Regions from separate parts of the Bacillus sp. EA-CB0995 genome, predicted to be linked through region 1. Evidence: a T-box and tRNA genes for the amino acid it is inferred to sense, from the RefSeq annotation. Region 1 holds a T-box; the other regions hold tRNA genes.
What was found. The T-box of region 1 lies ahead of ACEWFJ_RS06425 (valine--tRNA ligase). A T-box ahead of a tRNA ligase gene usually reads a tRNA of that ligase, here a tRNA-Val.
Positions count from the first base shown of each region.

Region 2: it encodes a tRNA-Val, which carries the amino acid that the T-box ahead of ACEWFJ_RS06425 (valine--tRNA ligase) is inferred to sense. The anticodon was not compared.
Region 3: it encodes a tRNA-Val, which carries the amino acid that the T-box ahead of ACEWFJ_RS06425 (valine--tRNA ligase) is inferred to sense. The anticodon was not compared.
Region 4: it encodes a tRNA-Val, which carries the amino acid that the T-box ahead of ACEWFJ_RS06425 (valine--tRNA ligase) is inferred to sense. The anticodon was not compared.

Region 1 is NZ_CP169269.1:1,225,675-1,232,600, reverse strand. Features, by position in the region: gene ACEWFJ_RS06425 (valine--tRNA ligase) at 1-2,029, opposite strand, end outside; T-box leader at 2,068-2,299, opposite strand; partial or broken gene ACEWFJ_RS06420 (RNA-guided endonuclease InsQ/TnpB family protein) at 2,537-3,975, shown strand; gene ACEWFJ_RS06415 (hypothetical protein) at 4,186-4,380, shown strand; gene ysxE (spore coat protein YsxE) at 4,467-5,492, opposite strand; gene spoVID (stage VI sporulation protein D) at 5,643-6,617, opposite strand; gene hemL (glutamate-1-semialdehyde 2,1-aminomutase) at 6,721-6,926, opposite strand, start outside.
Region 2 is NZ_CP169269.1:4,223,051-4,229,976, reverse strand. Features, by position in the region: rRNA gene ACEWFJ_RS21755 (23S ribosomal RNA) at 1-1,387, shown strand, start outside; rRNA gene rrf (5S ribosomal RNA) at 1,494-1,609, shown strand; tRNA gene ACEWFJ_RS21745 (tRNA-Asn) at 1,619-1,693, shown strand; tRNA gene ACEWFJ_RS21740 (tRNA-Ser) at 1,697-1,788, shown strand; tRNA gene ACEWFJ_RS21735 (tRNA-Glu) at 1,798-1,872, shown strand; tRNA gene ACEWFJ_RS21730 (tRNA-Val) at 1,877-1,952, shown strand; tRNA gene ACEWFJ_RS21725 (tRNA-Met) at 1,973-2,049, shown strand; tRNA gene ACEWFJ_RS21720 (tRNA-Asp) at 2,052-2,127, shown strand; tRNA gene ACEWFJ_RS21715 (tRNA-Phe) at 2,136-2,211, shown strand; tRNA gene ACEWFJ_RS21710 (tRNA-Thr) at 2,225-2,300, shown strand; tRNA gene ACEWFJ_RS21705 (tRNA-Tyr) at 2,309-2,391, shown strand; tRNA gene ACEWFJ_RS21700 (tRNA-Trp) at 2,406-2,479, shown strand; tRNA gene ACEWFJ_RS21695 (tRNA-His) at 2,490-2,565, shown strand; tRNA gene ACEWFJ_RS21690 (tRNA-Gln) at 2,679-2,753, shown strand; tRNA gene ACEWFJ_RS21685 (tRNA-Gly) at 2,759-2,833, shown strand; tRNA gene ACEWFJ_RS21680 (tRNA-Cys) at 2,844-2,917, shown strand; tRNA gene ACEWFJ_RS21675 (tRNA-Leu) at 2,924-3,005, shown strand; gene ACEWFJ_RS21670 (hypothetical protein) at 3,128-3,319, shown strand; gene ACEWFJ_RS21665 (hypothetical protein) at 3,768-3,998, shown strand; gene ACEWFJ_RS21660 (transglycosylase domain-containing protein) at 5,118-5,888, shown strand; partial or broken gene ACEWFJ_RS21655 (DsbA family protein) at 6,331-6,926, shown strand, end outside.
Region 3 is NZ_CP169269.1:97,447-104,372, reverse strand. Features, by position in the region: rRNA gene ACEWFJ_RS00585 (23S ribosomal RNA) at 125-3,046, shown strand; rRNA gene rrf (5S ribosomal RNA) at 3,097-3,212, shown strand; tRNA gene ACEWFJ_RS00575 (tRNA-Asn) at 3,222-3,296, shown strand; tRNA gene ACEWFJ_RS00570 (tRNA-Thr) at 3,300-3,372, shown strand; tRNA gene ACEWFJ_RS00565 (tRNA-Glu) at 3,396-3,470, shown strand; tRNA gene ACEWFJ_RS00560 (tRNA-Val) at 3,476-3,551, shown strand; tRNA gene ACEWFJ_RS00555 (tRNA-Tyr) at 3,568-3,650, shown strand; tRNA gene ACEWFJ_RS00550 (tRNA-Gln) at 3,720-3,794, shown strand; tRNA gene ACEWFJ_RS00545 (tRNA-Lys) at 3,800-3,872, shown strand; tRNA gene ACEWFJ_RS00540 (tRNA-Gly) at 3,880-3,954, shown strand; tRNA gene ACEWFJ_RS00535 (tRNA-Ala) at 3,959-4,031, shown strand; gene ACEWFJ_RS00530 (glycerate kinase) at 4,327-5,478, shown strand; partial or broken gene rocF (arginase) at 5,637-6,529, shown strand; gene cdaA (diadenylate cyclase CdaA) at 6,735-6,926, shown strand, end outside.
Region 4 is NZ_CP169269.1:799,603-806,528, forward strand. Features, by position in the region: rRNA gene ACEWFJ_RS04205 (16S ribosomal RNA) at 177-1,728, shown strand; rRNA gene ACEWFJ_RS04210 (23S ribosomal RNA) at 1,972-4,893, shown strand; rRNA gene rrf (5S ribosomal RNA) at 5,002-5,117, shown strand; tRNA gene ACEWFJ_RS04220 (tRNA-Val) at 5,122-5,197, shown strand; tRNA gene ACEWFJ_RS04225 (tRNA-Thr) at 5,204-5,279, shown strand; tRNA gene ACEWFJ_RS04230 (tRNA-His) at 5,289-5,364, shown strand; tRNA gene ACEWFJ_RS04235 (tRNA-Leu) at 5,389-5,469, shown strand; tRNA gene ACEWFJ_RS04240 (tRNA-Gly) at 5,498-5,572, shown strand; tRNA gene ACEWFJ_RS04245 (tRNA-Leu) at 5,589-5,677, shown strand; tRNA gene ACEWFJ_RS04250 (tRNA-Arg) at 5,681-5,754, shown strand; tRNA gene ACEWFJ_RS04255 (tRNA-Pro) at 5,763-5,836, shown strand; tRNA gene ACEWFJ_RS04260 (tRNA-Ala) at 5,852-5,924, shown strand; tRNA gene ACEWFJ_RS04265 (tRNA-Met) at 5,941-6,017, shown strand; tRNA gene ACEWFJ_RS04270 (tRNA-Ile) at 6,022-6,098, shown strand; tRNA gene ACEWFJ_RS04275 (tRNA-Ser) at 6,118-6,210, shown strand; tRNA gene ACEWFJ_RS04280 (tRNA-Met) at 6,238-6,314, shown strand; tRNA gene ACEWFJ_RS04285 (tRNA-Asp) at 6,317-6,392, shown strand; tRNA gene ACEWFJ_RS04290 (tRNA-Phe) at 6,403-6,478, shown strand; tRNA gene ACEWFJ_RS04295 (tRNA-Thr) at 6,494-6,569, shown strand; tRNA gene ACEWFJ_RS04300 (tRNA-Lys) at 6,579-6,654, shown strand; tRNA gene ACEWFJ_RS04305 (tRNA-Gly) at 6,662-6,732, shown strand; tRNA gene ACEWFJ_RS04310 (tRNA-Ile) at 6,741-6,817, shown strand; tRNA gene ACEWFJ_RS04315 (tRNA-Asn) at 6,821-6,895, shown strand; tRNA gene ACEWFJ_RS04320 (tRNA-Ser) at 6,901-6,926, shown strand, end outside.

The DNA.
Region 1 (6,926 bases):
CATATGCTAAAACAGAACGAGTTGTTTTCTTCGCTGCTTCATCTTCACCGTATAACGGAAGTTTCGCCATCTCAATGTACCAGTCACAGAAATCATCCCAAATGAAGTTGTATAATGAACGGCCAGCTTCACCAAACTCATATTTATCCATATTACGTGTTACACTTTCGATTGTTTCATTTAAGCGAGTTAAAATCCACTTATCTGCAACTGATTTTTCACCAGTTAAATCGATATCTTCGTATTTCATGTCATCCATGTTCATTAATACGAAGCGTGATGCATTCCAAATTTTATTAATGAAGTTCCAAGTAGATTCTACTTTCTCCATGCTGAAGCGTAAATCTTGGCCTGGTGCACTTCCTGTTGATAAGAAGAAGCGCATTGCATCTGCACCGTACTTATCAATAACATCCATTGGATCAATACCGTTACCAAGAGATTTACTCATTTTACGTCCTTGCTCATCACGAACTAAACCGTGAATTAATACATCTTTAAATGGACGCTCTCCTGTAAACTCTAAACCTTGGAAAATCATACGAGATACCCAGAAGAAGATAATATCATAACCAGTTACTAAAGCATCTGTTGAATAGTAACGTTTGAAGTCTTCTGCATCTTCATTCGGCCAACCAAGTGTTGAGAACGGCCATAATGCTGAGCTAAACCATGTATCAAGTACGTCGTTATCTTGGTTCCAGTTTTCAATATCTGCCGGTGCTTCTGTACCTACGTATACTTCACTAGTCTCTTTATGATACCAAGCTGGAATGCGGTGACCCCACCATAATTGACGAGAAATACACCAGTCGTGAATGTTTTCCATCCAGCGTAAGTATGTGTTTTCAAAACGCTCTGGTACGAACGTTACTTTTTCTTCTTCTTTTTGTTGAAGTTCAATCGCTTTTTCTGCAAGTGGTGCCATTTTTACGAACCACTGTGTTGATAAGTAAGGCTCAACAACTGCACCGCTGCGCTCACTATGACCTACTGAGTGCATATGAGGCTCGATTTCTACTAATACGCCAGCTTCTTGTAAATCTTTTACTAACTCTTTACGGCATTCGAAACGATCCATACCATTATACTTACCAGCTTTTTCGTTCATCGTTCCATCTTCGTTCATTACTAAGATGCGTGGTAAGTCATGACGGTTACCTACTTCAAAGTCATTCGGGTCATGAGCTGGTGTAATTTTCACAACGCCTGTTCCGAAATCTTTTTCTACGTACTCATCAGCAATAATCGGAATCTCACGGCCAACGATTGGAAGTGTAACTGTTTTTCCGATTAAATGTTTGTAACGATCATCTTCTGGATGAACTGCTACCGCTGTATCACCAAGCATCGTTTCTGGACGAGTTGTTGCAAGACGAATGTGACCAGAACCGTCTGTTAACGGATAGTTCATATGATAGAATGCACCTTGAACCTCTTTATGAATTACTTCAATATCAGAAAGAGCTGTGCGTGTTGCTGGGTCCCAGTTGATGATATACTCACCGCGGTAAATTAAACCTTTTTCGTATAATTGAACGAATACTTTATTAACAGCATCAGATAAACCTTCATCTAATGTGAAACGCTCACGAGAATAATCTAGTCCTAAACCGACTTTCCCCCATTGCTGACGAATGTGAGAAGCGTATTCTTCTTTCCATTCCCACGCTTTTTCAAGGAATTTCTCACGACCAAGATCGTAACGTGAAATACCTTCTTCACGAAGTTTTCCTTCTACTTTCGCTTGTGTTGCAATACCAGCATGATCCATTCCTGGAAGCCATAATACATCGTAACCTTGCATACGCTTTGTACGAGTTAAAATATCTTGAAGCGTCGTATCCCAAGCATGACCTAAGTGCAGCTTACCAGTTACGTTTGGAGGCGGGATTACAATTGTATATGGTTGTTTCTTTTCATCTCCTGTTGCTTCGAAATATTTGCCTTCAAGCCACCATTGATAACGGCCTTCTTCAACGGACATATGATCATATTTAGTCGGTAAATTCTTTTCCGTGTTTGACATTATTTTCCCTCCTTCAAAATAAAAAATGCCCCTCATCCAAAAAGGACGAGGGACATCGCGGTACCACCTTTATTTACAAACAAATTCAAAATTTGCTTATACTCTTAATTTGATAACGGACAAATCCGTCTTTTCCTAATGAGAATGACTCCGTTCAGAAAAGATGCTCCAGGGCTACCTTCTAACATGACTATCTAGAGAATCTTCCAGCTAATAATTCTCCTCTCTGCAGACGTTTAATGTTATACTCTTCCCCTTCAATGCATTTATATAATTGTTATTTATTATATACAATAGTGTAAAAAACGAAACTACATTCGTCAAGATAAAATTTTTTTTCGACTTACATCTACAATTATTAATTCTATCATACCTTTCGAGAGGACTCCCACCTCTAAACGTACGTGAAGGTGGCGAGGTGAATCGAAAAAGTGCATCTTATTTTCAGAAAATTATAGAAACGTATGTTCCTTCTTGGTATAATCTTCTTAAGAAGGAGGTGAAAAGATGAAAAAGAATCAGGAACAACAATCCAACTATCAAACATTTCAAATTTGGATTAAAAAAGGACATCGTATGTATGCTTACTTTCAAGAATCTTGTCAGAATGCCAAGAATATGTACAATACGGCCAACTTTTATATACGTCAGGTGTATACAGGACTGACACAAGAAAAAGAGTTACAGCCCCTACAAAAAGAAGTGTTGGATAGTATAGATCAATATATCGAAAAGATGAATGATACGCAGCTTCTCGCCTATCGAAAGAAATTAGCAAAAGAGAAGATGAAACCGAAAGAAAAACAGAAAGAGATCAAATGCAATTTGTTTTCCAAACCTACGAAAGAAAATCCTCATGTAGATTATTATTTTCTAGATGCCTTGTTTAAAGCTATGCTTCAAAAAGATTATCGTTCTTTACCTGCACAATCCAGTCAATCCATCATGAAAACTGTATTTCAAAACTGGCATTCCTTTTTTGCAAGCTTACGAGATTATCAACAAAATCCAAACAAATATACAGGAAAACCGAGAATTCCCAAATATATTCGTTCTGTGGAAAAAGAGGTGCTGTATACAAACCAAGACTGTGTTATTAAACATCATACCTTTTTAAAATTTCCAAAGACAAAATGCCAATTAAATATTGGGAAATTAGGTTGTGCCAAAGGCAAACTGAAACAAGTTCGTGTGATTCCTAAATATCATGCCTATGTAGTGGAATTGGTGGTAGATGCTCCTTCCAAAATACCATTCGTTGAAGAGAATGGACGTTATATGGGAATTGATTTAGGCATTGATAACCTTGCAACTATTGTCACAAACACAGGTATGAAACCTGTTCTTGTGAAGGGCAAGCAGATCAAAAGCATCAATCAATTCTACAACAAATTAAAGAGTGATTTTACAAGTATACTTCGAAAAGATTAGAAAAACTTCATCAAAAACGTTATCTGAAAATCAAAGATCTTTTTCATAAGGCAAGTCATGAGATTGTAAAACGAGCACAGGAAGAGAGAATTTGCAAAATCGTAGTTGGTCAGAACAAAAATTGGAAACAGGAAACGGATATGGGAAAGAAACAGAACCAAACGTTTTGTCATATCCCACACAGTGTATTGATTCAAATGATTACATATAAAGCAAAAAAAGTAGGTATCGAAGTGATTGTAATCGAAGAATCGTATACATCCAAAGCAAGTTTTTGGAATCTTGACTTCATTCCAACGTATGGAACAAATGACAAGCATGCAACTTTTCCAGGAAAACGAATCAAGCGTGGTATGTATCGTTCTGCGAAGGGAATCTTCATTAATGCAGACGTAAACGCTGCAGCAAATATTTTACGAAAAGCATTCCCGAATGCATGGACAAACGGGATAGAGGGGTTAGGTGTGAAACAGCTCGCCAGTGTGTTAACTCCACTAACGTTAATCCTCCGTTAGGTCGAAACGTTAGAAACCCCCACTTCCAGCTCCGCTAAGTGGGGGAGTATTCATTTTCAATCAGCTTAACCAAGTTTTTTATAACATATGCAAAGAAAATGGAAAAGTGCAGCACAAGCACATTAGACGCTTATCCTGCATAATGTAATATCACATTTATTCTTCTCTTATGATTGCATCCGAGAGGAGTTTCTAATACGGAGGACCATTATGCGACGCTTTCGACGCACGTATAACTTTTCAGCCCCTTCATGGCTAAGAAATATACAAACCATGTTTTCTGACTTTGCAATCCCGCTCACGATTTTCCAAGGCATTCGCACTTTACTTCTCCCTACGTTTTTAGATTTCGTCATACTTGTTATTTTCATAGCAGTAACGGTTCGCTTACATTTTCAGCCGTAACCTCTTCTTGAGGCTACGGCTAATTTTATTCTGCTATTCGCGAACAGTAAGACCTCCACTGATGGAAGTTTCACTTTATGTTAATTTTACTGCGCTTTTTGCGCAGCAGCTTGAAGCTGTGCAACAAAATACTCAATATTACTTATAAGCCAATGCGCTTGTTGAAGCATCGTTACATCATTTAGCTCCTGTGCTCCATTGCGCACATTTCGAGCGTTTATATATGACTGCACTTGCTTTATAAATGTTTTGGGATAAGCTAAATATGCAAACATAAGTAACTTTTCTTCCTTTGTAAACGCAAAATTATTTTGATAGATTTGGTACCATTCATATCGATCATTTCTTGCAATTGGATATGTGTTAAAGGAACGTGAATAAAACTGAACGATATCTTGAACTGGGGTAGCAAACTGCGCATCTTCTAAACTAATAAAATAGCCGTTTCGCTGATAATCAAATAAAAAGTGATTCATGGAAACATTGCCATGAATAAATGAAATGCGTGTTTTTTCTTTTTCTTTCATCGCTTCATGCCATTCTGTAAACTGTTTCTTTGCAAATTCATGAGCACGCAGCGCCTGATGAAAGTACGTACAATACTGCAATTCAAACGGAGACATATACCACTTTGCTTCAGATTCAACTAAAAACTGCTCTAATAGGGCTCCATCTTCTTCCCAACGGTTTGAAATAGTATCAAAATGTTCCTGAAGCACTTCTTCCTTCACTTCTTCCTCTCGCACCGTTCCTTTGTGCATCAAAGCAAGTGTTTGAAACATTTTATGATACTGATCATTCTCTTCACCTTGTCCTTCTGCACTTCCTAGCCAAGGCATTAAATAATAACTATATTCACCATCATTGAACACATGACTTCCATCTTTTGCATGATAAATCGGCGCAAAATTCGTAAAGCCCTTTTCCCGTAAAAATTGAACATGATACATAAGATTACTTCGTTCTAATTTCCGAGATGGTAATTTTTTTAACGCATATGGACCTTGGTTCGTATAAATTTTTGTTACATTCCCATATTCCTCAATATGTTCAGGAGCTAATTGATATAGCTGCAAAATAGAAGCATAACGGTCTCGTAATTCCATGTCCATACGAACAACGACCCTTTCTCCAAGAGCATAAAGTGAAACTTCCATCAGTGGGGGCTTCATCCCCACTGATGATTAGTTGAACCAATCGGGATTTTACTGCCCCAAAATAGCGGGATAAAAAGAAAAGAGGTGAGGAAGATTTCTCTTCACTCACTTTGTTTTCACTTTTGGCACTGGTATATACAAAATTTGTCCTGCTGTTAAATAAATATCATCCGTTTGATTTACACGGTGTAAATGTTGTACGGAAGTATCATAACGCTCTGCAACGGATTCAATCGTATCGCCTTCTTGCACAAAATACAATCGCAGCTTTGTAAATTCATCTTCCTGCTTTGCAAATAATTTTGTTAAATATAACGCATTTTCATCTCGCTGTGAGTATGAATTTTCTTCTTGTGCCTCCTCATTGGCAGCTTCCTGTTTCACTTTCGATTCCTTACGTCCAAAAAACAGCTGCGGTGCGACTTCTTCTTGTTTTTCCTCCTCTTCCTCGACTTCTTGCTCCTCTTCTAAATCAAGCTCTGGTTCTTGACGAGCTTCTAACTGAAATGGCTCAAAAGCATAATCTTCCCACTCATCAGTCTCTACCGCTTCTTCTACCTCTTCCTCTTCTCTTATTTCTTCTACCTCTTCCTCTTCTTGTATTTCTTCCTCTTCACGCTCTTCATTACACAATCCGTGAATTGAAATATCTGCTAAAAGCTGCAAACAGCCATTGTCCAACAATTCATAATCAAATTCTTCAATATCCACATATAAATCTTCGACTTGCTTCACACGTCCTCTTGGAATAGAAATCTCCAATGGAAACGAATGTACTAATTCATTTATACCATCTTCACGTGTTTCCACATAATCTACAGTGCGAACTGGTGATAATTCTCGCAATGAAAAAGCCTCTATTTCTTCCTTTGCAATATATTCTCCTGTTAAATCTAGCTGTCCACATACAACAATTTCATATTCACGTTCCTCTATAACAACATCAGGATCTAACGAAATAGAAAGTAACTCATTGACTTCCTGTCCTTTTTGAAACCAGACAGATTCTTTTAACGAAAACCGTAATGAAGTTTGTTGATCTGCTGCCACTTCGTATTCCCCTCTCAAACTATATGTCATTACAGGTTTATGTGAGAAACAGAGACTTTATGAATAAAAAAATCGCCCTCACTTGAGAGCGATTTTTGTCCCACATATTTAACAAAATAAAAGAACTAACAAATTATCCTTTTAATTTAGACATAGCCATTTCTGCCGCTGCAATAGTTGCTTCAATATCAGCATCACTATGTGCAGTTGATAAGAACAACCCTTCAAATTGAGAAGGTGGTAAGAATACACCTTGTTCTACCATTTCACGGTAATATGCTGCAAAATATTCTAAATTAGACGTTTTTGCTGTTTCATAGTTAATAACCTTTTCATCTG
Region 2 (6,926 bases), 1.5 Mb from region 1:
AAGTAGGCAAATCCGCTTACCGCGAAGGCTGAGCTGTGATGGGGAAGCTCCTTATGGAGCGAAGTCTTTGATTCCCCGCTGCCAAGAAAAGCTTCTAGCGAGATAAAAGGTGCCTGTACCGCAAACCGACACAGGTAGGCGAGGAGAGAATCCTAAGGTGTGCGAGAGAACTCTGGTTAAGGAACTCGGCAAAATGACCCCGTAACTTCGGGAGAAGGGGTGCTTTCTTAACGGAAAGCCGCAGTGAATAGGCCCAAGCGACTGTTTAGCAAAAACACAGGTCTCTGCGAAGCCGTAAGGCGAAGTATAGGGGCTGACACCTGCCCGGTGCTGGAAGGTTAAGGAGAGGGGTTAGCGCAAGCGAAGCTCTGAACTGAAGCCCCAGTAAACGGCGGCCGTAACTATAACGGTCCTAAGGTAGCGAAATTCCTTGTCGGGTAAGTTCCGACCCGCACGAAAGGTGTAACGATTTGGGCACTGTCTCAACCAGAGACTCGGTGAAATTATAGTACCTGTGAAGATGCAGGTTACCCGCGACAGGACGGAAAGACCCCGTGGAGCTTTACTGTAGCCTGATATTGAATTTTGGTACAGCTTGTACAGGATAGGCGGGAGCCTTTGAAGCCGGAGCGCTAGCTTCGGTGGAGGCGCTGGTGGGATACCGCCCTGGCTGTATTGAAATTCTAACCTACGGGTCTTATCGACCCGGGAGACAGTGTCAGGTGGGCAGTTTGACTGGGGCGGTCGCCTCCTAAAAAGTAACGGAGGCGCCCAAAGGTTCCCTCAGAATGGTTGGAAATCATTCGTAGAGTGCAAAGGCATAAGGGAGCTTGACTGCGAGACCTACAAGTCGAGCAGGGACGAAAGTCGGGCTTAGTGATCCGGTGGTTCCGCATGGAAGGGCCATCGCTCAACGGATAAAAGCTACCCCGGGGATAACAGGCTTATCTCCCCCAAGAGTCCACATCGACGGGGAGGTTTGGCACCTCGATGTCGGCTCATCGCATCCTGGGGCTGTAGTCGGTCCCAAGGGTTGGGCTGTTCGCCCATTAAAGCGGTACGCGAGCTGGGTTCAGAACGTCGTGAGACAGTTCGGTCCCTATCCGTCGTGGGCGTAGGAAATTTGAGAGGAGCTGTCCTTAGTACGAGAGGACCGGGATGGACGCACCGCTGGTGTACCAGTTGTTCTGCCAAGGGCATAGCTGGGTAGCTATGTGCGGAAGGGATAAGTGCTGAAAGCATCTAAGCATGAAGCCCCCTCAAGATGAGATTTCCCATAGCGTTAAGCTAGTAAGATCCCTGAAAGATGATCAGGTTGATAGGTTCGAGGTGGAAGCATGGTGACATGTGGAGCTGACGAATACTAATAGATCGAGGACTTAACCATACAATATGTATACTACATTGATGTTATCTAGTTTTGAGAGAATATAAAAACTTGTTGACTTTATTTTTGAATAAAGTATAATGATGATTGTCTCAATTAAATACAGTCTGGTAATGATGGCAGAGAGGTCACACCCGTTCCCATACCGAACACGGAAGTTAAGCTCTCTAGCGCCGATGGTAGTTGGGACTTTGTCCCTGTGAGAGTAGGACGTTGCCAGGCTTACAGTATTCCGCAGTAGCTCAGTGGTAGAGCTATCGGCTGTTAACCGATCGGTCGTAGGTTCGAGTCCTACCTGCGGAGCCAATTGGAGAGCTGTCCGAGATGGCCGAAGGAGCACGATTGGAAATCGTGTATACGTCATAAGCGTATCAAGGGTTCGAATCCCTTGCTCTCCGCCATAATATTTTGGCCCGTTGGTCAAGTGGTTAAGACACCGCCCTTTCACGGCGGTAACACGGGTTCGAATCCCGTACGGGTCACCACTTTGGAGGATTAGCTCAGCTGGGAGAGCACCTGCCTTACAAGCAGGGGGTCGGCGGTTCGATCCCGTCATCCTCCACCATATAAATTTATAAATATCGTCGCGGGGTGGAGCAGTCTGGTAGCTCGTCGGGCTCATAACCCGAAGGTCGCAGGTTCAAATCCTGTCCCCGCAACCAATGGTCCCGTGGTGTAGTGGTTAACATGCCTGCCTGTCACGCAGGAGATCGCCGGTTCGACCCCGGTCGGGACCGCCATTTATGAAGGCTCGGTAGCTCAGTCGGTAGAGCAGAGGACTGAAAATCCTCGTGTCGGCGGTTCGATTCCGTCCCGAGCCACCATTTTAGATATAATGCCGGCTTAGCTCAATTGGTAGAGCAACTGACTTGTAATCAGTAGGTTGGGGGTTCAAGTCCTCTAGCCGGCACCATGTAAGTCGGAGGGGTAGCGAAGTGGCTAAACGCGGCGGACTGTAAATCCGCTCCTTCGGGTTCGGCAGTTCGAATCTGCCCCCTCCACCATTTACATTTTATATAGGGGCATAGTTTAACGGTAGAACAGAGGTCTCCAAAACCTCCGGCGTGGGTTCGATTCCTACTGCCCCTGCCAACACAGCATGGCGGCTGTGGCGAAGTGGTTAACGCATCGGATTGTGGCTCCGACACTCGTGGGTTCGATTCCCATCAGTCGCCCCATTTTTAATATTACTTTACAAATTAAATTAGTTATGATAATATACTAAATGTCGAGTTTGGATATTTAAAGTAATAAAAATGATAATAAGTCATATAATGTATTAATAATTCGATGGGCTATAGCCAAGCGGTAAGGCAACGGACTTTGACTCCGTCATGCGCTGGTTCGAATCCAGCTAGCCCAGCCATTTTTGCGGAAGTAGTTCAGTGGTAGAATACAACCTTGCCAAGGTTGGGGTCGCGGGTTCGAATCCCGTCTTCCGCTCCAAATTTAATATGGCGGCATAGCCAAGTGGTAAGGCAGAGGTCTGCAAAACCTTTACCACCGGTTCGAATCCGGTTGCCGCCTCCATATTATGCCGATGTGGCGGAATTGGCAGACGCGCACGACTCAAAATCGTGTTCCGTAAGGAGTGTCGGTTCGACCCCGACCATCGGTACTGTAAATAGCTTTAAATCAAGGCTTCTCATATGTGAGGGCTTTTTTATTTTGTCTTTTTTTACACGACAGAAATAAGTCAAAATCGTGTGCATCGAATCAGACGCATAGGAGGTTTTTATAATGAGACGTCGTGGAGAACTGACAGATACTGAGTTGAACTTAATCACACAAAGAATAAATGATGAAGAAGCATTTTCTTTCTTTATTAAAGATTGCCACTTAAGAAATCTAAGACCAGCAACTATACAGTATTACCAAAGCGAGCTTTCAGTCGCAAAGAATACATTAAATAAAGAGCTGGTGGATCTCTAACAAAAAGACATTAAGAATTCTTAAGTTAGCAATAGAAACCTCTCTATTACTGAAATTATCATATTTTGTTTTTATAACATGGAAATGGCATATATCCTTCTTTCAATATCAAACTTGATTTATTTGTGAAGTTTTCATAAACACTGCACAAAGCCCTGAAATAGCCTATTATCGAATTTTAACGCTACCCTCTATGAATTTTTTACTTTACCGTTGATGGTAACTAATAGTTGTTAAACTAAACTGCCCAGTTAGTTCAAGAAGAGATAATAAAATTCTCATTTTATAATATGGTCAAAGGCGAAACCCTTAACCATGCGTTCAAGGCTATGCCTTGTTCAACAATGTAATCAAATTAGAATTCAAGAAGTAAGATTACGAATAATTAATTAAGGAGAGCTAATGCTCTCTTTTTTTGTGGTAAAATGTTCATAGGTGGGGGTGCGGTATGAAGACTAGAACAAAACTAATTATACTTATGTCTATAGCTGTCTCAGTTTTATATGTTGGATCGTTAATCGGATTGAGAGAGCCATCTATAATTGACGAACAAAGCTATACAATAGACGAATGGAACCATGAGGTCGAAGTTAAAGCAGACCAATTAAGACATACAAAAAGCAGTTGGGAAAGAGCAGAACTTAAAGATGAACTAATTCATCTTGGATGGCAGTGGTAAGTAACAGGCGGTCAATGAGGCTGTCTTTTTTATTTGTATGTATTTCTTTTTATAAAAAAAATTATAGAACAAACAGTCGAAAGTAGAAAAAAATTCAAATTGAATATTTCATTAATATTTTGAGGAATCCCACCAATTAAAGTTCTAATTAATAACATTACTATACTACCTAATAGAGAATACATAACTAAAGCTAATTTAAAAGGTAGGGATTTAGGTACTATATAATATCTATATAATAATTCACCTATTATACATCCTATTAAAACCATAGGTGCCCCATAAATTATCATCATTATAGTAAGACCTAAAACATTTTTCCAATCTAATAAATTTGGAGACATAATCAGTCCCAACAGATTTGCTGAAATAATCAAGCTAATAAAAGAATACAGATAAGATACTATAAATTTTCTAATGATCTACCTCTCCAATCGTACGATTAAATTTTCACAATTAATTTTATTGAAAATATGATGCTTTTGCAATTTTTTCTGAGTAAAATTGTGGATTTAGGTTCTGTTTTTATGAATACTCATCAAAAACAATAGTTATTTTTATTTACTTATAGAAAAAACTCGGAACACAGAGGCTTGATGGAGAGAGGAAAACTTACATATAAGTTCGTGGCAGAGTTTGATTTGGAAGAAGACGCAAGAGAGTATGAAGTCCACTTAATTCAGAAATATAAGAAGCAGGGGTTATGTAGGTTTAATAAAAAAACGCTTTAAATTCCTGACGAACAGAGGTATAATTAACAGGAATCTGATGCAACGATTTTTTCACAAATGCGATAAACCTTGATGTATAGTTATTTATAAGGATTGATGGTTTGAGTGGGATTCAAAATCGTGTTCCGTAAGGAGTGTCGGTTCGACCCCGACCATCGGTACTGTTTAGACGAGGATAACTCGTTTTTTTTGTGTTTCTAGACGTATAATAGGCGTAGATAATTTGATTATATCAAGCGTTTTCTACCGTAGTAGAAAACGTTTTTTTCTTTCATTTAAATTACAACTTTGTAAGGAAGTTGTAAGAGAAATCGATTGGATATTTTTAAAAAGCAAGGTATTCTTAAATTAAGAACAATGAATGTTAGAAGAAATGGGGGTGTCTGTTGTGAAAGAACGAACAGTACATCGTACTGCTTTTGATCATCATATTACTTTAACTTCGATAACAAAAATTTTTTATAGAGCTCTTATATTATTATTATTATTACTAGGCTGTGCATTATTATTTGCTGGAAATAAAATGATTGAAAACAAAGATATAAGTAAATTGAAAGTACCTGTTCATTTTGAGGTGCCAGAACAATTAGGTAATGCATTTATTGCAACTGAAGATAAGCGCTTCTATCATCATAATGGATTAGACTATATTGCAATTGTCAGAGCGACAGTAGAAAATATAAAAGCTGGTCATGTTGTACAAGGTGGTAGTACAATAACTCAGCAACTTGCAAAAAATGTTTTTTTAACAAATGAACGAACATTTTCTCGTAAATGGGATGAAGTTTTCTATACAAAAAAAATAGAACGAACATTTACGAAAGATGAGATTTTAAAATTGTACTTAAGCAATATTTATTATGGAGAAGGAGCATGGGGAGTTGAGGAAGCAGCCAAACTTTATTTCGGTAAAGAGGTAGATCAATTAACATTGAGTGAAAGTGCTATGCTTGCAGCTGTTGTGAAAGCTCCAACTTATTATTCACCAATACAACATTATGATAAAGCTGTGGAAAGACGTAATATTGTGTTAAAGCTTATGGAGCAAGAAGGGTATATTACTCATGCAGAATATGTACAAGCTACAAATGAAAAGCTTGTCATTCGTCAGGATATTCCTAAAAATCAACCAGTACAGCATGTAAAGGCGGTTAGTTAAGAGTAAGTTCAAAATGAACTTACTCTTTTTTATCCCGCACTAACGGGCAGTAAGACTCCCACCTCAAGATTCTGAGAAAACAAAGAAGATAGGTGGGAGATAGCTGCCCGTAAGAGCCCGATTGGTTCAACTAACCATCAGTGGGGGATAAAGAAAACCCCCACTGATGGAAGTTTCACTTTATCCCGCTATTCGTGGGCAGTAAGACCCCCACCTCAAGATTGAGAGAGAAGCGAAGAAGATAGGTGGGGGATGAAGAAACCCCCACTGATGGAAGTTTCACTTTACGTGAATGAATTTAAGAAAAGTGAGACACAATATTGTCACATTTGTTTAATTTTGCTTATTTTATGAGCAACTTCAATGGACTGTTTATATGAGAATTGATATCATGAGTAATGTATATAAGCATCATACAAAGAATAAAAAACATTAAAGAGGAATGTGTATGAAATCAAAAAATATTATAATTCTCGGTGTTATTTTTACTGTTGCGGTACTGATTGTAATTGGGACGATTGCATATAGCATTGTGAGTAATAAGACGGAAAAAGGAAAAGATACATTTTCATATGGCACACAACAATCGTTAGGAGAGAAAGATGCTCCGATTCATATTGTTGAGTTTGGAGATTTTAAATGTCCAGCTTGTCGTACATGGGATGCAACGGTATTACCACGTTTAAAAGAAGAGTATATTAACAAAGGGAAAGTTCAGCTGCATTTTATTAATTTTCCATTTATTGGGAAAGATTCTGATTTAGGAGCAGCTGCTGGAAGCAATTTACAAGCAAGATCCAAAAGCTTTTTGGACATTTTATGATGAAATATATCACAATCAACAGAATGAACAAGAAGAGTGGATTACAGAGGATCTATTAGTAAATATAGTAAAACAAAAGCTTCCTAGTATTGATGTAGCGGAATTTAAAAAAGATTTAAATAGTAAGGAAATAAAAGATAAAGTACAGAAGGATCTTGACCTTGCTGAGAAATTAAAAGTACAAGGTGCACCATCCATATACGTAAATGGTAAGC
Region 3 (6,926 bases), 1.1 Mb from region 1:
ATGAACGCTGTTCATCAATATAAGTTTCCGTGTTTCGTTTTGTTCAGTTTTGAGAGAACTATCTCTCGAAAATATATGTTCTTTGAAAACTAGATAACAGTGTAGCTCATATTTTTTTAATTTTGGTTAAGTTAGAAAGGGCGCACGGTGGATGCCTTGACACTAGGAGTCGATGAAGGACGGGACTAACACCGATATGCTTCGGGGAGCTGTAAGTAAGCTTTGATCCGGAGATTTCCGAATGGGGAAACCCACCATACGTAATGGTATGGTATCTTTATCTGAATACATAGGATAATGAGGACAGACCCAGGGAACTGAAACATCTAAGTACCTGGAGGAAGAGAAAGCAAATGCGATTTCCTGAGTAGCGGCGAGCGAAACGGAATCTAGCCCAAACCAAGAGGCTTGCCTCTTGGGGTTGTAGGACATTCTATACGGAGTTACAAAGGAACGAGGTAGACGAAGCAGCCTGGAAAGGCTCGTCATAGAAGGTAACAACCCTGTAGTTGAAACTTCGTTCCCTCTTGAATGTATCCTGAGTACGGCGGAACACGTGAAATTCCGTCGGAATCCGGGAGGACCATCTCCCAAGGCTAAATACTACCTAGTGATCGATAGTGAACCAGTACCGTGAGGGAAAGGTGAAAAGCACCCCGGAAGGGGAGTGAAAGAGATCCTGAAACCGTGTGCCTACAAATAGTCAGAGCCCGTTAACGGGTGATGGCGTGCCTTTTGTAGAATGAACCGGCGAGTTACGATCCCGTGCGAGGTTAAGCTGAAGAGGCGGAGCCGTAGCGAAAGCGAGTCTGAATAGGGCGTTTAGTACGTGGTCGTAGACCCGAAACCAGGTGATCTACCCATGTCCAGGGTGAAGTTCAGGTAACACTGAATGGAGGCCCGAACCCACGCACGTTGAAAAGTGCGGGGATGAGGTGTGGGTAGCGGAGAAATTCCAATCGAACCTGGAGATAGCTGGTTCTCCCCGAAATAGCTTTAGGGCTAGCCTCAAGTGTGAGAGTCTTGGAGGTAGAGCACTGATTGAACTAGGGGTCCTCATCGGATTACCGAATTCAGTCAAACTCCGAATGCCAATGACTTATCCTTGGGAGTCAGACTGCGAGTGATAAGATCCGTAGTCAAAAGGGAAACAGCCCAGACCGCCAGCTAAGGTCCCAAAGTGTGTATTAAGTGGAAAAGGATGTGGAGTTGCTTAGACAACTAGGATGTTGGCTTAGAAGCAGCCACCATTTAAAGAGTGCGTAATAGCTCACTAGTCGAGTGACTCTGCGCCGAAAATGTACCGGGGCTAAATACACCACCGAAGCTGCGGATTGATACCTATGGTATCAGTGGTAGGGGAGCGTTCTAAGTGCTGTGAAGTCAGATCGTAAGGACTGGTGGAGCGCTTAGAAGTGAGAATGCCGGTATGAGTAGCGAAAGACGGGTGAGAATCCCGTCCACCGAATGCCTAAGGTTTCCTGAGGAAGGCTCGTCCGCTCAGGGTTAGTCAGGACCTAAGCCGAGGCCGACAGGCGTAGGCGATGGACAACAGGTTGATATTCCTGTACCACCTCTTTATCGTTTGAGCAATGGAGGGACGCAGAAGGATAGAAGAAGCGTGCGATTGGTTGTGCACGTCCAAGCAGTTAGGCTGGTAAGTAGGCAAATCCGCTTACCGCGAAGGCTGAGCTGTGATGGGGAAGCTCCTTATGGAGCGAAGTCTTTGATTCCCCGCTGCCAAGAAAAGCTTCTAGCGAGATAAAAGGTGCCTGTACCGCAAACCGACACAGGTAGGCGAGGAGAGAATCCTAAGGTGTGCGAGAGAACTCTGGTTAAGGAACTCGGCAAAATGACCCCGTAACTTCGGGAGAAGGGGTGCTTTCTTAACGGAAAGCCGCAGTGAATAGGCCCAAGCGACTGTTTAGCAAAAACACAGGTCTCTGCGAAGCCGTAAGGCGAAGTATAGGGGCTGACACCTGCCCGGTGCTGGAAGGTTAAGGAGAGGGGTTAGCGCAAGCGAAGCTCTGAACTGAAGCCCCAGTAAACGGCGGCCGTAACTATAACGGTCCTAAGGTAGCGAAATTCCTTGTCGGGTAAGTTCCGACCCGCACGAAAGGTGTAACGATTTGGGCACTGTCTCAACCAGAGACTCGGTGAAATTATAGTACCTGTGAAGATGCAGGTTACCCGCGACAGGACGGAAAGACCCCGTGGAGCTTTACTGTAGCCTGATATTGAATTTTGGTACAGCTTGTACAGGATAGGCGGGAGCCTTTGAAGCCGGAGCGCTAGCTTCGGTGGAGGCGCTGGTGGGATACCGCCCTGGCTGTATTGAAATTCTAACCTACGGGTCTTATCGACCCGGGAGACAGTGTCAGGTGGGCAGTTTGACTGGGGCGGTCGCCTCCTAAAAAGTAACGGAGGCGCCCAAAGGTTCCCTCAGAATGGTTGGAAATCATTCGTAGAGTGCAAAGGCATAAGGGAGCTTGACTGCGAGACCTACAAGTCGAGCAGGGACGAAAGTCGGGCTTAGTGATCCGGTGGTTCCGCATGGAAGGGCCATCGCTCAACGGATAAAAGCTACCCCGGGGATAACAGGCTTATCTCCCCCAAGAGTCCACATCGACGGGGAGGTTTGGCACCTCGATGTCGGCTCATCGCATCCTGGGGCTGTAGTCGGTCCCAAGGGTTGGGCTGTTCGCCCATTAAAGCGGTACGCGAGCTGGGTTCAGAACGTCGTGAGACAGTTCGGTCCCTATCCGTCGTGGGCGTAGGAAATTTGAGAGGAGCTGTCCTTAGTACGAGAGGACCGGGATGGACGCACCGCTGGTGTACCAGTTGTTCTGCCAAGGGCATAGCTGGGTAGCTATGTGCGGAAGGGATAAGTGCTGAAAGCATCTAAGCATGAAGCCCCCTCAAGATGAGATTTCCCATAGCGTTAAGCTAGTAAGATCCCTGAAAGATGATCAGGTTGATAGGTTCGAGGTGGAAGCATGGTGACATGTGGAGCTGACGAATACTAATAGATCGAGGACTTAACCATATAATATGAAGCAAATGTTATCTAGTTTTGAAGGAATATACCTTCATAAGTCTGGTAATGATGGCAGAGAGGTCACACCCGTTCCCATACCGAACACGGAAGTTAAGCTCTCTAGCGCCGATGGTAGTTGGGACTTTGTCCCTGTGAGAGTAGGACGTTGCCAGGCTTGCATTATTCCGCAGTAGCTCAGTGGTAGAGCTATCGGCTGTTAACCGATCGGTCGTAGGTTCGAGTCCTACCTGCGGAGCCATATGCTTCCATAGCTCAGCTGGTAGAGCACTTCCATGGTAAGGAAGAGGTCACCGGTTCAAGCCCGGTTGGAAGCTTGTGCGAAGTATTAAAACTTTTTGGCCCGTTGGTCAAGTGGTTAAGACACCGCCCTTTCACGGCGGTAACACGGGTTCGAATCCCGTACGGGTCACCACTTTTGGAGGATTAGCTCAGCTGGGAGAGCACCTGCCTTACAAGCAGGGGGTCGGCGGTTCGATCCCGTCATCCTCCACCATATAATTTTCAATGTCGGAGGGGTAGCGAAGTGGCTAAACGCGGCGGACTGTAAATCCGCTCCTTCGGGTTCGGCAGTTCGAATCTGCCCCCTCCACCATTTATTTTTAAAAAATAACCTTACAAAGGTTTATTTTTTTGGTGAGACAAGCATACTAGTAAATATTAATGGGCTATAGCCAAGCGGTAAGGCAACGGACTTTGACTCCGTCATGCGCTGGTTCGAATCCAGCTAGCCCAGCCATTTACGAGCCATTAGCTCAGTTGGTAGAGCATCTGACTTTTAATCAGAGGGTCGAAGGTTCGAGTCCTTCATGGCTCATCATTTTGCGGAAGTAGTTCAGTGGTAGAATACAACCTTGCCAAGGTTGGGGTCGCGGGTTCGAATCCCGTCTTCCGCTCCAACTTGGGGCCTTAGCTCAGCTGGGAGAGCGCCTGCCTTGCACGCAGGAGGTCAGCGGTTCGATCCCGCTAGGCTCCATACAAATAAAAGAAAAGCTTGAAGTCCAATATTGGATTTCAAGCTTTTTTTGTTTATCCCCCGCGACTCGCGTACGGTAAGACTCTCATTTCAAGATTCTAAGAAGTTAAACAAGATATGATAGAGCTTTCCGTCAGTGGGGAATGGAGATTTACTGATGGAAGTTTTACTTTATTCCGCTATCTTATTTATTTTGAAGATGGAGTTTTCTTGTTGATTTTTTGATAAATTAGAACGAGATATATTTTGTAATATGTTTAATGGTTTTTCATACAGTAAAAGGGAGTTGTTTCATGTGAAGATTATCATTGCGTCTGATTCTTATAAAGAAAGTTTAACTGCATTAGAAGTATGTGAAGCAGTAGAGAAAGGATTTCGCTCTATATATCCAGAAGCAGAGTATATAAAAATTCCTATTGCAGATGGTGGGGAAGGAACAGTACAAGCTCTTGTTGATGCAACAAAGGGAAGAATCGTGAATATCCCTGTTACAGGTCCATTAGGAAATTTAGTAGAAGGATTTTACGGTCTCTCTTCAGATAAACGGACCGCTTTTATTGAAATGGCAGCTGCCTCTGGTTTACACCATGTTCCACTTGATAAAAGGAATCCACTCCTAACGACAACAAAAGGAACAGGAGAACTCATTTTACACGCGCTAGAACAAGGAGTTCATCATATTGTTTTAGGGCTTGGGGGAAGTGCTACAAATGATGGAGGAACAGGAATGTTATCCGCTTTAGGTGTGCGTTTTTTTGATAGCGATAATCGCGTTATAGAGCCGAATGGTGGGAATTTAGATTCTATTACTTCTTTTGATATGTCACAGTTAGATTCTCGTTTAAAGAAGGTTAAAATTGAAGCAGCTTGTGACGTTGCGAATCCGTTAACAGGAGGAACAGGGGCATCGTTTGTATTTGGAAAACAAAAAGGTGCCACAGACGAGATGGTAGAGAGGTTAGACTGTAATTTGAAGCATTATGCCCAATTAATCAAACAAACTCTTCATAATGATATTGAATTTATCCCAGGAACAGGTGCTGCGGGCGGACTTGGAGCGGCTATCGTTGCCTTTTTACATGGTACCCTTAGAAAAGGTATTGATATTGTACTTGATTACACGAATTTTAATGCTCATTTGCAAGGTGCAGATTTAGTGATTACGGGAGAAGGACGAATTGATGAACAGACAGTGTATGGGAAAGCACCAATAGGAGTGGCAAAACGTGCTAAAGAGCGTAATCTTCCTGTTATTGCAATTGCTGGAGCTGTTCATTCGAATCATACTCCTATTTATGAAGAAGGTGTTGATGCTGTATTTAGCATTGTTTCAGGAGTAATGACATTAGAAGAAGCGTATGAAATGGGAAAAGAAAATATTTATATAACAGCACGAAATATTGCAGCTGTATGGAAACTTGGATTACAAAAACATCTCTATTCGTAAGAGATGTTTTTTTTATGCATATTTTAACGGAAAAATCTAACTTTATCACTTCTTTATATTGTATTAAGTGTATATAAATACAAAAAAATGTCGAGTTGAGTCAGACAATAGAAAAGATTTAAAATATTTAGTGAAAGCATAAAAGGGGGAGATCATCTATGAAGAAAGAAGTTTCAATTGTGGGAGTACCAATGGATTTAGGACAAACGCGCCGCGGTGTTGATATGGGAGCGAGTGCAATTCGTTATGCTGGAGTTGTTGAAAGAATTCAAAATATAGGATATAACGTGGAAGACTTAGGGGATATATGTATTGAAAGAGAATTTCAAATAAATGAAAATGAAAAGTTAAAAAATCTTGAGCAAGTTGTAAAAGTATGTAACGAACTGGCAAGTAAAGTTGATACTATTATTGAGAAAAAAGTTTCCCGCTTGTATTGGGCGGCGATCATAGCATTGCAATTGGAACACTTGCTGGAATTGCAAAGCATTATAAAAATCTTGGCGTTATTTGGTATGATGCGCATGGAGATTTAAATACAGAAGAAACTTCTCCATCTGGTAATATTCATGGCATGTCATTAGCTGCAAGCTTAGGACATGGTCATCCATCACTTGTTAATTTATACGGTGAGTATCCGAAAGTGAAAAAAGAAAATGTGGTTATCATTGGTGCTCGTTCTTTAGATGATGGAGAGAAAGAATTTATTCAAAAAGAGGGCATAAAAGTTTTCACTATGCATGAAATTGATCGTATGGGAATGACGGCAGTTATGGAAGAAACGATTGCATACTTATCACATACAGATGGCGTACATTTATCTTTAGATTTAGACGGTCTTGATCCACATGATGCACCTGGCGTGGGGACTCCAGTTATGGGTGGATTATCATATCGTGAAAGCCACTTGGCAATGGAAATGCTTGCTGAATCAGGTATTATTACATCTGCCGAGTTTGTGGAAGTAAATCCAATTTTAGATGAGAAAAATAAAACTGCAATTGCGGCCGTTGCATTAATGGGATCTTTATTTGGTGAAAAGTTGAAATAATTTTAAAAAGCAGCTGAAAAGCTGCTTTTTTTATTTTAAAATAGAGGTATAGCAACAAAGAATGTTAATGCCTCCCTTTTTAAAGTCTGATATCTAACGAATGTATTGTCAGGTTTAGGAAGGAGGTTTGAAATTGTAGTTCATATAATGTATGTTATAATTAACTAATTGTTGTAAATTACATATAGATGGAGGAAGGGTCAGAATGCCTTTTGGAGATATGAATGTTTTTTTGAAATATCTCAGCACTATAGTAGATATTGGCCTTGTATGGTTTGTTATATATAAATTAATTCTTGTAATCCGTGGTACAAAAGCTGTACAACTTTTGAAAGGGATTACGGTAATTATTATTGTTCGCATTTTAAGTTATGTTTTTGAATTGCATACTTTGCAA
Region 4 (6,926 bases), 430 kb from region 1:
CTGATGCACAACAGCAGAAAGCGAAAAGAAAAAGAAATAAAAAACAATGTTGACATCAAAAAACAAAGATGCTAACATAAGGAAGTCGCAATTGAGCGGCGGACAAGTTCTTTGAAAACTGAACGAAACAAACAACGTGAAACGTCAATTTTTATTTATGATGCTAGACAAACACTTTATTGGAGAGTTTGATCCTGGCTCAGGATGAACGCTGGCGGCGTGCCTAATACATGCAAGTCGAGCGAACCAATTAAGAGCTTGCTCTTAAGAAGTTAGCGGCGGACGGGTGAGTAACACGTAGGTAACCTGCCTATAAGACTGGGATAACTCCGGGAAACCGGGGCTAATACCGGATAACATTTTGCACCGCATGGTGCGAAATTGAAAGGCGGCTTCGGCTGTCACTTATAGATGGACCTGCGGCGCATTAGCTAGTTGGTGAGGTAACGGCTCACCAAGGCGACGATGCGTAGCCGACCTGAGAGGGTGATCGGCCACACTGGGACTGAGACACGGCCCAGACTCCTACGGGAGGCAGCAGTAGGGAATCTTCCGCAATGGACGAAAGTCTGACGGAGCAACGCCGCGTGAGCGATGAAGGCCTTCGGGTCGTAAAGCTCTGTTGTTAGGGAAGAACAAGTGCTAGTTGAATAAGCTGGCACCTTGACGGTACCTAACCAGAAAGCCACGGCTAACTACGTGCCAGCAGCCGCGGTAATACGTAGGTGGCAAGCGTTATCCGGAATTATTGGGCGTAAAGCGCGCGCAGGTGGTTTCTTAAGTCTGATGTGAAAGCCCACGGCTCAACCGTGGAGGGTCATTGGAAACTGGGAGACTTGAGTGCAGAAGAGGAAAGTGGAATTCCATGTGTAGCGGTGAAATGCGTAGAGATATGGAGGAACACCAGTGGCGAAGGCGACTTTCTGGTCTGCAACTGACACTGAGGCGCGAAAGCGTGGGGAGCAAACAGGATTAGATACCCTGGTAGTCCACGCCGTAAACGATGAGTGCTAAGTGTTAGAGGGTTTCCGCCCTTTAGTGCTGAAGTTAACGCATTAAGCACTCCGCCTGGGGAGTACGGCCGCAAGGCTGAAACTCAAAGGAATTGACGGGGGCCCGCACAAGCGGTGGAGCATGTGGTTTAATTCGAAGCAACGCGAAGAACCTTACCAGGTCTTGACATCCTCTGACAACCCTAGAGATAGGGCTTCTCCTTCGGGAGCAGAGTGACAGGTGGTGCATGGTTGTCGTCAGCTCGTGTCGTGAGATGTTGGGTTAAGTCCCGCAACGAGCGCAACCCTTGATCTTAGTTGCCATCATTAAGTTGGGCACTCTAAGGTGACTGCCGGTGACAAACCGGAGGAAGGTGGGGATGACGTCAAATCATCATGCCCCTTATGACCTGGGCTACACACGTGCTACAATGGACGGTACAAAGAGTCGCAAGACCGCGAGGTGGAGCTAATCTCATAAAACCGTTCTCAGTTCGGATTGTAGGCTGCAACTCGCCTACATGAAGCTGGAATCGCTAGTAATCGCGGATCAGCATGCCGCGGTGAATACGTTCCCGGGCCTTGTACACACCGCCCGTCACACCACGAGAGTTTGTAACACCCGAAGTCGGTGGGGTAACCTTTTTGGAGCCAGCCGCCTAAGGTGGGACAGATGATTGGGGTGAAGTCGTAACAAGGTAGCCGTATCGGAAGGTGCGGCTGGATCACCTCCTTTCTATGGAGAATTGATGAACGCTGTTCATCAATATAAGTTTCCGTGTTTCGTTTTGTTCAGTTTTGAGAGAACTATCTCTCGATTAGATACAGCGTGAATATATAGTCTTATATGCGGCTGCGTCTGCAAGTGAAATCCACGATGATGGATTCCTCGCCGCAAGCCAGCAAAGAAGCGTATTCAACGCAGTAGGCTTGTTCTTTGAAAACTAGATAACAGTGTAGCTCATATTTTTTTAATTTTGGTTAAGTTAGAAAGGGCGCACGGTGGATGCCTTGACACTAGGAGTCGATGAAGGACGGGACTAACACCGATATGCTTCGGGGAGCTGTAAGTAAGCTTTGATCCGGAGATTTCCGAATGGGGAAACCCACCATACGTAATGGTATGGTATCTTTATCTGAATACATAGGGTAAAGAAGACAGACCCAGGGAACTGAAACATCTAAGTACCTGGAGGAAGAGAAAGCAAATGCGATTTCCTGAGTAGCGGCGAGCGAAACGGAATCTAGCCCAAACCAAGAGGCTTGCCTCTTGGGGTTGTAGGACATTCTATACGGAGTTACAAAGGAACGAGGTAGACGAAGCAGCCTGGAAAGGCTCGTCATAGAAGGTAACAACCCTGTAGTTGAAACTTCGTTCCCTCTTGAATGTATCCTGAGTACGGCGGAACACGTGAAATTCCGTCGGAATCCGGGAGGACCATCTCCCAAGGCTAAATACTACCTAGTGATCGATAGTGAACCAGTACCGTGAGGGAAAGGTGAAAAGCACCCCGGAAGGGGAGTGAAAGAGATCCTGAAACCGTGTGCCTACAAATAGTCAGAGCCCGTTAACGGGTGATGGCGTGCCTTTTGTAGAATGAACCGGCGAGTTACGATCCCGTGCGAGGTTAAGCTGAAGAGGCGGAGCCGTAGCGAAAGCGAGTCTGAATAGGGCGTTTAGTACGTGGTCGTAGACCCGAAACCAGGTGATCTACCCATGTCCAGGGTGAAGTTCAGGTAACACTGAATGGAGGCCCGAACCCACGCACGTTGAAAAGTGCGGGGATGAGGTGTGGGTAGCGGAGAAATTCCAATCGAACCTGGAGATAGCTGGTTCTCCCCGAAATAGCTTTAGGGCTAGCCTCAAGTGTGAGAGTCTTGGAGGTAGAGCACTGATTGAACTAGGGGTCCTCATCGGATTACCGAATTCAGTCAAACTCCGAATGCCAATGACTTATCCTTGGGAGTCAGACTGCGAGTGATAAGATCCGTAGTCAAAAGGGAAACAGCCCAGACCGCCAGCTAAGGTCCCAAAGTGTGTATTAAGTGGAAAAGGATGTGGAGTTGCTTAGACAACTAGGATGTTGGCTTAGAAGCAGCCACCATTTAAAGAGTGCGTAATAGCTCACTAGTCGAGTGACTCTGCGCCGAAAATGTACCGGGGCTAAATACACCACCGAAGCTGCGGATTGATACCTATGGTATCAGTGGTAGGGGAGCGTTCTAAGTGCTGTGAAGTCAGATCGTAAGGACTGGTGGAGCGCTTAGAAGTGAGAATGCCGGTATGAGTAGCGAAAGACGGGTGAGAATCCCGTCCACCGAATGCCTAAGGTTTCCTGAGGAAGGCTCGTCCGCTCAGGGTTAGTCAGGACCTAAGCCGAGGCCGACAGGCGTAGGCGATGGACAACAGGTTGATATTCCTGTACCACCTCTTTATCGTTTGAGCAATGGAGGGACGCAGAAGGATAGAAGAAGCGTGCGATTGGTTGTGCACGTCCAAGCAGTTAGGCTGGTAAGTAGGCAAATCCGCTTACCGCGAAGGCTGAGCTGTGATGGGGAAGCTCCTTATGGAGCGAAGTCTTTGATTCCCCGCTGCCAAGAAAAGCTTCTAGCGAGATAAAAGGTGCCTGTACCGCAAACCGACACAGGTAGGCGAGGAGAGAATCCTAAGGTGTGCGAGAGAACTCTGGTTAAGGAACTCGGCAAAATGACCCCGTAACTTCGGGAGAAGGGGTGCTTTCTTAACGGAAAGCCGCAGTGAATAGGCCCAAGCGACTGTTTAGCAAAAACACAGGTCTCTGCGAAGCCGTAAGGCGAAGTATAGGGGCTGACACCTGCCCGGTGCTGGAAGGTTAAGGAGAGGGGTTAGCGCAAGCGAAGCTCTGAACTGAAGCCCCAGTAAACGGCGGCCGTAACTATAACGGTCCTAAGGTAGCGAAATTCCTTGTCGGGTAAGTTCCGACCCGCACGAAAGGTGTAACGATTTGGGCACTGTCTCAACCAGAGACTCGGTGAAATTATAGTACCTGTGAAGATGCAGGTTACCCGCGACAGGACGGAAAGACCCCGTGGAGCTTTACTGTAGCCTGATATTGAATTTTGGTACAGCTTGTACAGGATAGGCGGGAGCCTTTGAAGCCGGAGCGCTAGCTTCGGTGGAGGCGCTGGTGGGATACCGCCCTGGCTGTATTGAAATTCTAACCTACGGGTCTTATCGACCCGGGAGACAGTGTCAGGTGGGCAGTTTGACTGGGGCGGTCGCCTCCTAAAAAGTAACGGAGGCGCCCAAAGGTTCCCTCAGAATGGTTGGAAATCATTCGTAGAGTGCAAAGGCATAAGGGAGCTTGACTGCGAGACCTACAAGTCGAGCAGGGACGAAAGTCGGGCTTAGTGATCCGGTGGTTCCGCATGGAAGGGCCATCGCTCAACGGATAAAAGCTACCCCGGGGATAACAGGCTTATCTCCCCCAAGAGTCCACATCGACGGGGAGGTTTGGCACCTCGATGTCGGCTCATCGCATCCTGGGGCTGTAGTCGGTCCCAAGGGTTGGGCTGTTCGCCCATTAAAGCGGTACGCGAGCTGGGTTCAGAACGTCGTGAGACAGTTCGGTCCCTATCCGTCGTGGGCGTAGGAAATTTGAGAGGAGCTGTCCTTAGTACGAGAGGACCGGGATGGACGCACCGCTGGTGTACCAGTTGTTCTGCCAAGGGCATAGCTGGGTAGCTATGTGCGGAAGGGATAAGTGCTGAAAGCATCTAAGCATGAAGCCCCCTCAAGATGAGATTTCCCATAGCGTTAAGCTAGTAAGATCCCTGAAAGATGATCAGGTTGATAGGTTCGAGGTGGAAGCATGGTGACATGTGGAGCTGACGAATACTAATAGATCGAGGACTTAACCATACAATATGTATACTACATTGATGTTATCTAGTTTTGAGAGAATATAAAAAAACTTGTTGACTTTTTTAGTGAATCAAGTATAATAATGATTGTCTCAATTGAATACAGTCTGGTAATGATGGCAGAGAGGTCACACCCGTTCCCATACCGAACACGGAAGTTAAGCTCTCTAGCGCCGATGGTAGTTGGGACTTTGTCCCTGTGAGAGTAGGACGTTGCCAGGCAAATGGAGGATTAGCTCAGCTGGGAGAGCACCTGCCTTACAAGCAGGGGGTCGGCGGTTCGATCCCGTCATCCTCCACCATATAATGCCGGCTTAGCTCAATTGGTAGAGCAACTGACTTGTAATCAGTAGGTTGGGGGTTCAAGTCCTCTAGCCGGCACCAGCAACTATGGCGGTTGTGGCGAAGTGGTTAACGCACCGGATTGTGGCTCCGGCATTCGTGGGTTCGATTCCCATCAGTCGCCCCATTTTTTCTTGAAAAATTATATTATGCGGGTGTGGCGGAATTGGCAGACGCACCAGACTTAGGATCTGGCGCCTTTGGCGTGGGGGTTCGACTCCCTTCACCCGCACTTTTAATAAAATATCTCATATATGTCTGCGGAAGTAGTTCAGTGGTAGAATACAACCTTGCCAAGGTTGGGGTCGCGGGTTCGAATCCCGTCTTCCGCTCCAATTTTCAATATGACATGCCGGGGTGGCGGAACAGGCAGACGCACAGGACTTAAAATCCTGCGGTGGGTGACCACCGTGCGGGTTCGACCCCCGCCCTCGGCACCATATGCGCCCGTAGCTCAATTGGATAGAGCGTTTGACTACGGATCAAAAGGTTAGGGGTTCGAGTCCTCTCGGGCGCGCTTATTAACGGGAAGTGGCTCAGCTTGGTAGAGCACCTGGTTTGGGACCAGGGGGTCGCAGGTTCGAATCCTGTCTTCCCGATAGTTTTAAAATAATGGGGCCTTAGCTCAGCTGGGAGAGCGCCTGCCTTGCACGCAGGAGGTCAGCGGTTCGATCCCGCTAGGCTCCACTTATACTTTATTTATGGCGGTGTAGCTCAGCTGGCTAGAGCGTACGGTTCATACCCGTGAGGTCGGGGGTTCGATCCCCTCCGCCGCTACCATAAAGGACCTTTAGCTCAGCTGGTTAGAGCAGACGGCTCATAACCGTCCGGTCGTAGGTTCGAGTCCTACAAGGTCCACCACTCAAGTTTCATATATCTCGGAGGTATACCCAAGTTCGGCTGAAGGGATCGGTCTTGAAAACCGACAGGCGGCGAGAGTCGCGCGGGGGTTCGAATCCCTCTACCTCCTCCATTTTTATTTAAAAGAATATTATATCATCGCGGGGTGGAGCAGTCTGGTAGCTCGTCGGGCTCATAACCCGAAGGTCGCAGGTTCAAATCCTGTCCCCGCAACCAATGGTCCCGTGGTGTAGTGGTTAACATGCCTGCCTGTCACGCAGGAGATCGCCGGTTCGACCCCGGTCGGGACCGCCATTTATATTAAGGCTCGGTAGCTCAGTCGGTAGAGCAGAGGACTGAAAATCCTCGTGTCGGCGGTTCGATTCCGTCCCGAGCCACCATTTTGAAATATACAAGCCGGCTTAGCTCAATTGGTAGAGCAACTGACTTGTAATCAGTAGGTTGGGGGTTCAAGTCCTCTAGCCGGCACCATTTCAAAATGAGCCATTAGCTCAGTTGGTAGAGCATCTGACTTTTAATCAGAGGGTCGAAGGTTCGAGTCCTTCATGGCTCACCATTTTTATGCGGGTGTAGTTTAGTGGTAAAACAAGAGCCTTCCAAGCTCTGGTCGAGAGTTCGATTCTCTTCACCCGCTTTTTCTATGGGCCTATAGCTCAGCTGGTTAGAGCGCACGCCTGATAAGCGTGAGGTCGATGGTTCGAGTCCATTTAGGCCCACCATATTCCGCAGTAGCTCAGTGGTAGAGCTATCGGCTGTTAACCGATCGGTCGTAGGTTCGAGTCCTACCTGCGGAGCCATATATAGAGAAGTACCCAAGTGGCTCAAGGG